DNA from 3 places in the Nocardioides sp. JS614 genome. Region 3 is predicted to be linked to each of the others. Evidence: predicted binding sites of a transcription regulator. Region 3 holds the regulator's gene; each other region holds the start of a gene.
The links. The regulator LexA, encoded in region 3, represses DNA repair genes until DNA is damaged. The targets are predictions, from matches to a motif close to TCGAACANNTGTTCGA.
Positions count from the first base shown of each region.

Region 1: a site for LexA is predicted at 1,464-1,479, ahead of NOCA_RS07880 (HNH endonuclease signature motif containing protein). Genes of this name have one in related genera too.
Region 2: a site for LexA is predicted at 1,187-1,202, ahead of NOCA_RS25655 (HNH endonuclease signature motif containing protein). Genes of this name have one in related genera too.

Region 1 covers NC_008699.1:1,353,157-1,356,398, forward strand. The annotation lists gene NOCA_RS07875 (hypothetical protein) at 1-147, opposite strand, end outside; gene NOCA_RS07880 (HNH endonuclease signature motif containing protein) at 183-1,427, opposite strand; gene NOCA_RS07885 (hypothetical protein) at 1,705-1,887, opposite strand; gene NOCA_RS07890 (clostripain-related cysteine peptidase) at 2,063-3,242, shown strand, end outside.
Region 2 covers NC_008699.1:1,551,046-1,554,287, forward strand. The annotation lists gene NOCA_RS25655 (HNH endonuclease signature motif containing protein) at 1-1,149, opposite strand, end outside; gene NOCA_RS08815 (DUF6758 family protein) at 1,507-2,154, shown strand; gene NOCA_RS08820 (PHP domain-containing protein) at 2,182-3,072, shown strand; gene NOCA_RS08825 (SDR family NAD(P)-dependent oxidoreductase) at 3,076-3,242, opposite strand, start outside.
Region 3 covers NC_008699.1:4,035,632-4,038,873, forward strand. The annotation lists gene NOCA_RS20765 (LysM peptidoglycan-binding domain-containing protein) at 1-113, opposite strand, end outside; gene NOCA_RS20770 (SDR family NAD(P)-dependent oxidoreductase) at 331-1,152, opposite strand; gene lexA (transcriptional repressor LexA) at 1,225-1,965, shown strand; gene NOCA_RS20780 (phosphatase PAP2 family protein) at 2,065-2,976, shown strand; gene NOCA_RS20785 (alkaline phosphatase D family protein) at 3,072-3,242, shown strand, end outside.

The sequences.
Region 1 (3,242 bases), 2.3 Mb from region 3:
GTCGCCGTACCGCTCCAGCGAGTGCCCGTAGACCCCGTAGACATCGTCGCCGGACCACGGCCAGCCGCCGAGCGCGCCGGCGACGACGAGTGCCGTCGCGGCGGTGACCGCCAGGCCGCCACCGGCCCATGCGTGTCCCCGAGACATGGGCGGAGCCTACGTGCATCGGTGGGCCGGTCGGTCTACGTGCGTCGGTGGTAGGTGATGGTGCCGTTGGGGTGGTGGGTGGTCCGGTAGGAGCCGTCGTGGGCTCGTGCGTGGTGCCAGGGGCACAGGGTGATGGCGTTGGCGAGGTTGGTGGGGCCGCCGTCGGTCCAGTGGGTCTTGTGGTGGGCGTGGAGTCCGGTGGTGCGCTGGCAGCCGTCGGCACGGCAGCCGTGGTCGCGGACGAGCAGCGCGATCCGCTGGTAGTCGGTGAACAGGCGGCGCTTGCGGCCGAGGTCGAGGGGTTGGGAGTTGCCGTCGAGGACGGCGGGGATGATGCCTGCTTCGCAGGCGAGGCGGCGGGCCTGGGTGGGGGAGATCTTGTCCCCGGTCTCGAGGATCCCGGCTTTCTCCAGCCGGCCGAGGAGGGTGTCGAGGTCGAGGAGTACGACCATGGTGGCGCTGATGCCGCCGGTGTGGGGGAGCTGGTGGGCGGGGTAGCGCTCGAGGAGCTCGCAGAGGGCCTGGCCCAGGGCTTCGGGGGTGGGTCGGCGTTCGGTCCCTGCTCCTTGGGTGGCGGCGAGGTGTTTGGGGGCGGCCAGGGCGTGCAGCATCTTGCGCAGCGCGGCGCCGTGGAGGGTCGGGATCGTGAAGACCCCGCGGGTCTTGCCGTGTCCGTCGTCGACCATGGTCAGGTGGCAGGCGCGGGCCGCGGCGGCTTCCTCCTTCTCGAGGAGGGCGGCTTCGTGGGCGTCGGCCTCCTCGGGGGCGATGACTTCGTAGAGGTGTTTGCCGAGCCGGGTCAAGGCCTTGGCGTCGTGCTCTGTGGCGGCGTCGAGGAGGTGGTGTTCGGCCCGGGCCCGGGTGGGGGCGTCGATGGTGTCGGGGAGCTGGTCGAGGGCGCGGAGGATCACTCGGGCTTGGTCGGCCAGGATCTGTCCGGTGGCCAGGGCCTCGCGGGTGGGTCGGTGTTCTTCGAGGGCGTGGCCGAGCCGGACGGTGTGGTGGGCGGCGGACCGGGTGGTCCTGGTCGCATGTGCCAGCCAGTTCGCGGCGCAGGAGGCGCCGATCTCACCGCCGACGTGGAGGTCGTCGGCGTGCGCGGCGACCCGGGCCTTGAGCTCGACCAGCCGGGCCTCGGCGCGTTCGAGGGTGACCAGGGTGGTGGCGGTCTCGGCGGGGTCCATCGACCACACGGAGGCGTCGAGGACGTCGTCGAGGGTGGTCTCGAGCTGGGTGGCGGCGCGCGAGACCTGGTGTCGTGGCTGGGCCATCGCGGTCATAGGGCGCTCCCGAGAATGTTGCGTGGCCGCATAGTATCAAACACCTGTTCGATTTGTCAAGAGGGCAGGGCAAGGGGCTTCGAAGAACTTCGAGGCGGACCGCGCCCGCCAGGAGGCGGCGGCCAGCGACCCGGGCATCGGGCGGCGACCACCCGCTGACCTCTCCGTAGCTGCCGAGAACCGCAGCCACCCACCGCCGGCGAGGCGAAGCACAGCCGCGAGGGGTCCCGCCTCGACGTCAGATGTTGACGCGCACCTCGACCACCGAAGCCGCGCCTCAGGCGGTGCGGGCCAGCGGCCGCACCCGAGCCAGCTCACGGAGCACGGCGACGATCGCCGCCGGGGTCATCCCGGTCCCGAGCAGCGCGCCGTACGCCGCGTCCGACTCCGGGTCCCCCGGGGGCAGACCGCGCGCGATCCGCGCCAGGAGGCCGTCCGCCTGGCGATGCTGCTGGTCCATGTCACCCCCCGGTGTTCGGCTCAGGCCTCGAGTGTCCGAGCGGTGTGACGTAGGCAACAGGGACCAAGGTCCCGGTCCAGACATCCGCTCGGTCCGACGGTGTGCTCGTCGTGGTCGCCACCGGCGAGATCGGCGTTCGGCGGACGGCGCTCGGCGCGGGCCCTAGCCTCGCGTGGTGCCCCTCCTGACTGCGCGGTCGCCGCGCTCGCTGACCGCTGCCCTCGCCGTGCTCCTGCTGACCACCCTCGGCACCGCCGCCTGCACGGGCGGCTCCGACGGAGGCGACGACGAGCCCGCCGGCACCGCCGCCCACACCGGCCGCGAAGGCGACGGCTGGACCGTCCTGCACTACTCGATGGCCGACACCAACCTCGAGCCGTTCATGGTGACCGACGTCAACGAGCTCGGCGCCGTCGGCTCCCACGGCAACCTCCAGATCCGCGAGTTCATGGACCGGTCCGCGGAGTACGGCGAGGACGAGCTGCTCGACCAGGGCAGCTGGGTGGGCGCGCGGGTGCTCGACCTCGGCCCCGACGGCAGCACCGAGGTCGTCGAGGACCTCGGCGACGTCGACTCGGCCGACCCCGAGGTGCTCGCGACGTTCATCGCCGACGGCATCGAGGCGCACCGCGCCGGCCACTACGCGCTGGTCATCTCCGACCACGGCTCCTCCTGGCCCGGCATCGGCCCCGACGAGGGCAGCGACTGGGACGTGCTCGATCTCGCCGAGATCACCGACGCCATCGCCACCGGCCTGGACCGCGCCGGTGTCGACAAGCTCGACCTGCTCGGCTTCGACGCCTGCCTGATGGCCAACTTCGAGGTCGCCAGCGCCGTCGCGCCGCTCGCCGACCGCCTGGTCGCCTCCCAGGAGCTCGAGCCCGGCCACGGCTGGGACTACGGCGCCCTGGGGCTGCTCGCCGAGGACCCGGACGCCACGGCCGACGACCTGGGCGCGGCGATCCTGGACGGGTTCGCCGACCAGGCCGCCGACCAGGGCACCCAGGACCAGATCACGCTCGCGCTCATCGACCTGACGAAGATGGACGCCCTCGACGAGGCCGTGTCCGGGTTCGCCGCCGCGATGGCCGAGGAGTCGACCGACGTCGCGCCCGCGGTCGGGCAGTCGGAGGCGACCACCCTGGCCTTCGGCAAGAGCCCGGACGAGACCCAGGACAAGCACCTGAGCGACCTGGGCCAGCTCGCGGGCGCGATCGGTGCGGCCGCCCCGGAGGTCGCCGACCAGGCCGATGCCGTCGTCACGGCGCTCGACGACGCCGTGCTCGAGACCGTCGACGGCGTCGGGACCGCCGGCGCCACCGGGCTGTCGATCTACCTGCCGCCGGTGGCCGACC
Region 2 (3,242 bases), 2.5 Mb from region 3:
TCGCCCGTCTTTGACCGATGTCGGGCCGCCTGCGGCCCAGGGGTTGTTGTGGTGGATGTGGCAGAGGCCGGGGGGCCAGTCGCAGCCGTCGGCGGTGCAGGTCTGGTCGCGGTGGGCGATCGCGAGGCGTTGGGCTTTGGTGTGGAACCGGCGCCGGCGTCCGAGGTCGAGGGGTTGGGAGTTGCCGTCGAGGATCATGGGGATGATCTGGGCTTCACAGGCGAGGCGGCGGGCTTGGCCGGGTGAGATGGTGGTGCCGGTGTCCAAGACACCGGGCTCGAGGCCGCCGAGGAGGGTCTCGACCGGGATGGTGACCACGACGGTGGCGGTGAGGCCGCCGGCGTCGGGGAGCCGGTGGGTGGGGTAGCGCTCGATCCATTCGCACAGGGCCCGGCCGAGCCGTTCGGGCCCGGGCAGCCGCTCCCCCACTGATCCTTCGACCGCGGCGCGGTGTTTGGGGGCGGCGAAGGCGAGGAGCTGCTTCTTCAGCGTCTGGGCCTGGGCGGTGGGCAGGGTGCCGCGGAGTCGGGTGGTGCCGTCGCCGTGGTCGGTCAGGGTGAGCCGGGTGGTCTGGGTGGCGGCGCGTTCTTCGGCTTCGAGGAGTCGGGCGTAGTGGGCGTCGGCGGCGTCGGGGTCGATGACGTGCAGGAGGCCTTTGCCGAGGCGGCGTAGCGCGTGGGCGTCGAAGTGGGCGGCCTGGCCGATCAGGTGATGCTCGGCCTCCTCCACCAGGACCGGGTCCACGTCGTCGGGCAGGGCGTCGACCGCGGTCATGATCACCGCCGCCTGGTCGACCAGCACCGTCCCGGCCGCCAGCGCGTCACGGACCAGGCCGTGCCGACCCAGACTGGCGGCGAGTCGGGTCTTGGCGGCCGCGGTCCCATGGGTCTGCCGGGTGGCGTGGGCCCACCAGTTCGTCAGCGACGTCGCCCCGGCCCGTTCGGCGACCTCCACCCTCGTGGCGTGGGAGGCGACCCGGGCTTCGAGCTCGGCGACCCGGGCGCACGCGCGGGTGGCCTCGACCAGCGTGGCGGCGGTCTCGGCGGGGTCCATCGACCACAAGGACGCCTCGGTGATCTCGTCGAGCAGGGCGTGGACCTGGGCGAGGGCGCGGGAGACCTGGTGTCGTGGCTGGGCCAGTGCGGTCATAGGACGCTCCCGAGAAGTGTTGCGTGCGAACATGATATCAAACGTATGCTCGAAAAGTCAACAGGTGATCGAAACCTTCTTCGAGCACGGTCAGAGGGGTCGGCCAGTGACCCGGTCGCAGGCCGCGACCCGACGCGGGCCTGTCCCGTTGCTGCCGAGGACCGCGACCACCCGCCGACGGTGAGTCGCAGCAGGGTCGTGGCCGGCGCGGTGGCTTCGAGGCTCGCTGCGCTCGCGCCTCAACCACCGGCATGGCAGCGTCCTGCGTCGCCTGCGGGGGGTCTCGACGAGCTCGACCACCCCGGCCGCGGACCTTGTGCCCTTGACGCCCGACCGCGCGATCCGCACCGTGGAGCCATGTCGCTCGCGGCCAGCTGTGTGCGCTGCTCAGCCCCGGTGCTGGAGGCGCCGGACGATCCCGAAGGGCGCTGGGCATGCCCTCAGCACGGGCTGACCCGGGCGTTGTGGCACGCCCCGGAGTCGACGTACGACGCGTTCGGCGAGCACCTGGCGGTCTCGCGGCTGTTCCCGACGTACCTGCCATGGCCGCTGAGCCCCGGGTGGAGCGTCACGGACTTCGCCGCGGTCGGCGACGGCCCGGAGCGGACCCGGGCCACGCTGACCTGCGCGTCCGGCACCAGCGAGCTGGACGGCCCGGTGGACGTGCTGGTCGTCGCCGAGGAGGCCGGCACCGGGCTCGGCGCGCGCTGCGCCGGGACCCGGTACGACGACCCCGGCGGCGACATCGGGCACCGGCCACCGGCGGTCCGGATCCGGATCGGTAGTCAGGCGGTGAACCTCTGGGACGTGTCGACCAGCAGCGCCGACGGCGAGTTCGACCGGTCCGTGGTGGCGGGGGAGGCCGGTGGTCGCTGGCTGTGGATCGTGCTGCGGCCGGCCTCGGCGCTGCTGCTGCTGCGCGACGACTGGATCCTGCGCGACGTGTCCCACCTGGGACCGCAGCTCGTGGAGCTGCCCTTCGGGGGTCCCCGCCCCGGCTGGTGAGCCTCGAGGACGTCCTAGGCTGCACGGGTGCGCATCGACCTCCACACGCACTCGCGGGCCAGTGACGGGACCGACACCCCGACCGAGCTGGTGCGCGCCGCGGCGGCGACCGGGCTCGACGTCGTGGCGATCACCGACCACGACACTGCGGCCGGCTGGGCAGAGGCGACCCGCGCCGCGGAGGCGGCCGGCGTGGACGTGGTTCCCGGCATGGAGATCAGCACCGAGCACCGCGGCCGCAGCGTGCACCTGCTGGGCTACCTGCCGGACCCGACGTACCCGCCCCTCGTCGAGGCCCTCGACCGGGTGCTCGACGGCCGCGAGTCCCGGGTGCCGGTGCTGATCGAGCGGCTCCGGTCGCTGGGCATCGACATCACCTCCGACGACGTCCGCCGCGCGTCGTACGGCACCGCTGCCACCGGGCGGCCGCATGTCGCCGACGCGCTGGTGGCGATCGGCGCCGTCGCCGACCGGGACGAGGCGTTCGCGACCTACCTGGGCTGGGGCAAGCCCGCCCACATCGACCGGTACGCCGTGCCGCTGGTCGACGCGCTCCGGCTGATCGCGGAGGCGGGCGGGGTCTCGGTGATCGCGCACCCGTGGGGGCGGGGCGGGCTGGCCCTCGGCGGGTCGGAGCGCGCCGACGAGGAGGCGCTCAGCGGTCTGCAGGAGCTCGGTCTGGCCGGCATCGAGGTCGACCACCAGGACCATGACGCCCGGGCCCGCGACCGGCTGCGCGCGATCGCCCGCAACCTCGGCCTCGTCGCCACGGGCTCGAGCGACTACCACGGCGACGGGAAGAAGGACCACGAGCTGGGCTGCAACACCACCGACCCGGAGCAGTACGCCCGCCTGCTCGAGCTCGCCCGAGGGGCCTCGCAGCGCTCCGGGCGCGGCACGCCCACCGTGGCGGGCTGAGGGTCAGCGGCGGCCCATCGACTGGAACCGCTGCAGCACGCCGGTCGGCACGAGTCGGGCCGCGGTGGCGATGGCCTGGTACTGCGCGCCCGGGATCGAGAACGGCTTGCCCCGCGCGTGGTCCTTGAGCGCCCGGGCCACCAGCGTGTCCGCGTCGAGCCACATGAACC
Region 3 (3,242 bases):
GCGACCGCGAGCACCACCAGGCGGCCACGGCGGGTCAGCCGGACCGCGCCGCGGCGGGCGGCTGCGGAGCGCACCACCCGAGCCGGGTGGGCGGGAATCGTCATCGTGCTCATCGTGACCTCCTGGGGAAGCGGCGGTCTGCCTGGGGTCCTGCTCTCTCGACGTCAGTTCTAGTGGTGGCCACCGACAGTCCCCGCGGGACGGTCTGGACCAGGCACTCGATCAGACGTTCGATCGAACATGTGTACGACGATAGAGCACGTGTTCGAACCGATCAAGGAGCGACACGAACATTTGTTCGATGGCCGCGGGGCGGCCCCGCGACGGTCCTCAGCGGCCCTTCGCGATCGCCCGACGGCCCTGGGCGGCGAACAGGCCGGTGGCACGGGCGGCGACGGACGGCGCGAGGGTCGTGGCCCGCACCAGCCCGCCCCGCCAGGCCGGGACGGTGCGCACCACCCGGCCGGTCCCGAGCAGCCCGACCGCGGCCGCGGCGACCTCCTCGACGGTGAGGATCCGCCCGCCGGAGTGCACGAGCGCGGCGCCCAGGCCCCCGGGCGTCTGCGCGTCGAGCATCGCGGTCCGCACGCCGTCCGGGCACAGGGCGTGCACCCGGACCCGGCGCGGGGTCTCCGCGGCCACCGACATCGAGGCGGAGACGATCGCGGCCTTGGTGGCGGCGTACACGCTGTAGCCCGGCACCGGGCCGAGGCCCGCGAGCGAGGCGGTGTTGACGACGTCGCCGCCGCGCGGGCCGAAGGCGGCCACCGCGGCCCGCATCCCCCACAGGGTGCCGAGCAGGTTCACCTCGACCACCCGCCGCACGGCCTCGTCGGTGAGGTCGCCGATCAGGCCGTCGTCGCCGACCCCGGCGTTGTTGAACCAGGCCGCCAGCTCGCCGTGCCGCATCGCCGCGGCCGCCGCGGCGCGGTGCGCGTCCGGGTCGCGTACGTCGAGCCCGCGCCCCTCGGCCGCGCCGATCTGCTCCGCGCAGGACCGCGCCGCCGCCTCGTCCACGTCGCCGACGACCACGGCGTACCCCTCCGCCACCAGCCGCTCGGCGATCCCGCGCCCGATGCCGCGCGCCCCGCCCGTGACGACCGCGCTGCGGCCACTCGCCCCGCGCCTGCTTGAACCTCGGAGTGCACCCATGGCCGCAGTCTGGCCGACACGCCGTTCGAACAGGTGTTTGAACCCGACGGCCGAGATGGCTACCGTGCTCCCATGGCCACGCCCCAGACCGGCAAGAAGACCCCGTCCCGCCGCGTGAGCGAGCTGCCCGACGGACCGCCCGACGCCACCGGGCTGACCCCGCGCCAGCAGCGGGTGCTCGCCCACATCAAGGACTCCATCGAGAAGCGCGGCTACCCGCCCTCGATGCGCGAGATCGGGGAGGCGGTCGGGCTGACCAGCTCCTCGAGCGTGGCCCACCAGCTGAAGACCCTCGAGGAGAAGGGCTTCCTCAAGCGCGACCCGCACCGCCCGCGTGCCCTGGAGGTGTTCCTGCCCGAGGTGATGGCCGCGCGCCGGTCGATGTCGGCGGCCGAGGAGTCCTCCTTCGACGAGACCGGGGTCGGCGACGCGCTGCCCGCGGCGCAGTACGTGCCGGTCGTCGGCCGGATCGCCGCCGGCGGCCCGATCCTCGCCGAGGAGCGGGTCGAGGACGTCTTCCCGCTCCCCCGCCAGCTGGTCGGCGACGGCCAGCTGTTCCTGCTGGAGGTGCGCGGCGACTCGATGATCGAGGCCGCGATCTGCGACGGCGACTACGTCGCGATCCGCCAGCAGCCCACCGCCGAGAACGGCGAGATCGTGGCGGCCATGATCGACGGCGAGGCGACGGTCAAGACCTTCCAGCGCAAGGACGGAAATGTGTGGCTGCTGCCGCACAACCCGGCCTACGATCCGATCGACGGCACCCATGCCACCATCCTCGGTAAGGTGACAGCGGTGCTGCGACGGGTCTGACATCGACCGGACGTCGGGGAATTACCTGAGCAGACCCTGGTGTTGATTCCGGGTGGAGCCCGGATGACTCAGGGAGGTTGCATGAACAACGCTGGTGCTGTGACGACAGCATCCGCGCTCGCCCGCAGCCGCCCGATGCCGCGGTGGGCGCGCGGCATCCTCGAGCTGGTCCTGATCCTCGCCCTCTGGGTCGTCTACAGCCTGGCCCGGCTCCTCGCCGACACCGACATGGGCCCGGCCCTGCGCCGCGCCGACGAGCTCTTGCACCTCGAGGGCCTGATCGGGATCCAGTGGGAGGTCCCGCTCAACCAGCTGTTCAGCGACCACCGGGTGCTCGGCCTGGCCGGCAGCTACTGGTACGCCACCCTCCACTACGTCGTCACCGCCGGCGTGCTGATCTGGCTGTGGCGGCTCGGCGCCGACCGCTATGGGCCCGCCCGCCGGGCCCTGGTGATCGGCACCCTGATGGGCCTGATGGCCTACATCTCGCTGCCGACCGCGCCGCCGCGCTTCATCGGTGGGTACGTCGACATCCTCAGCCTGCACGCGGCCGACGGCTGGTGGGGCGCTGACGCCTCGGCGCCCCGCGGCCTGGGCGGGCTGACCAACGAGCTCGCGGCCTTCCCCTCGCTGCACGCCGGCTGGTCGCTGTGGGTCGCGCTCGCCCTGCAGATCTACGCCACCCGCAAATGGGTGCGCGTGCTCGGCTGGCTCTACGCCCTGGGCACCGCCGTCGTCATCGTCGGCACCGGCAACCACTGGGTGATCGACGCGATCGTGGGCTGGATGGTCATCCTCGCGGGCTGGGCCGCGGCCGAAGCGATCGGCCGGGTCCGGCTCCGGCACGCCCTGGGCCACCTGCTGCGACGACTGCGCCGGCGCGAGCCCGGCCTGGTGCTCACGGCCGCACCGGTCCAGACCACCTCTCGCGATGACGCGGCGGCGCAGGCCCCGTGCCCCGATGACGCGGTGGCGCAGGCCGCCGGGCGGCTGGTCGACTCCGAGCAGTGACCCGGCGCCCCCGTCCGGAGTGACGGCCGGGTGAACATACGGTGCTCACACCGGTGAGCCCGTGCCCCGGCACCCGGTGCGTCGTTCATTGAGGCGTGACCACCCTCGATCGCCGTACCCTCCTCGCCACCGGCACCGCCGGCGCCGCGACGCTCGCCGTCGCCACCGGCCTCGACGGGCCCGCGGGCGCCGCCGCACCCACCGGCGCCGCGGACGACCCGCGCGCGAGCGGCCGGGTGTTCCGACACGGGGTCGCCTCCGGCGAC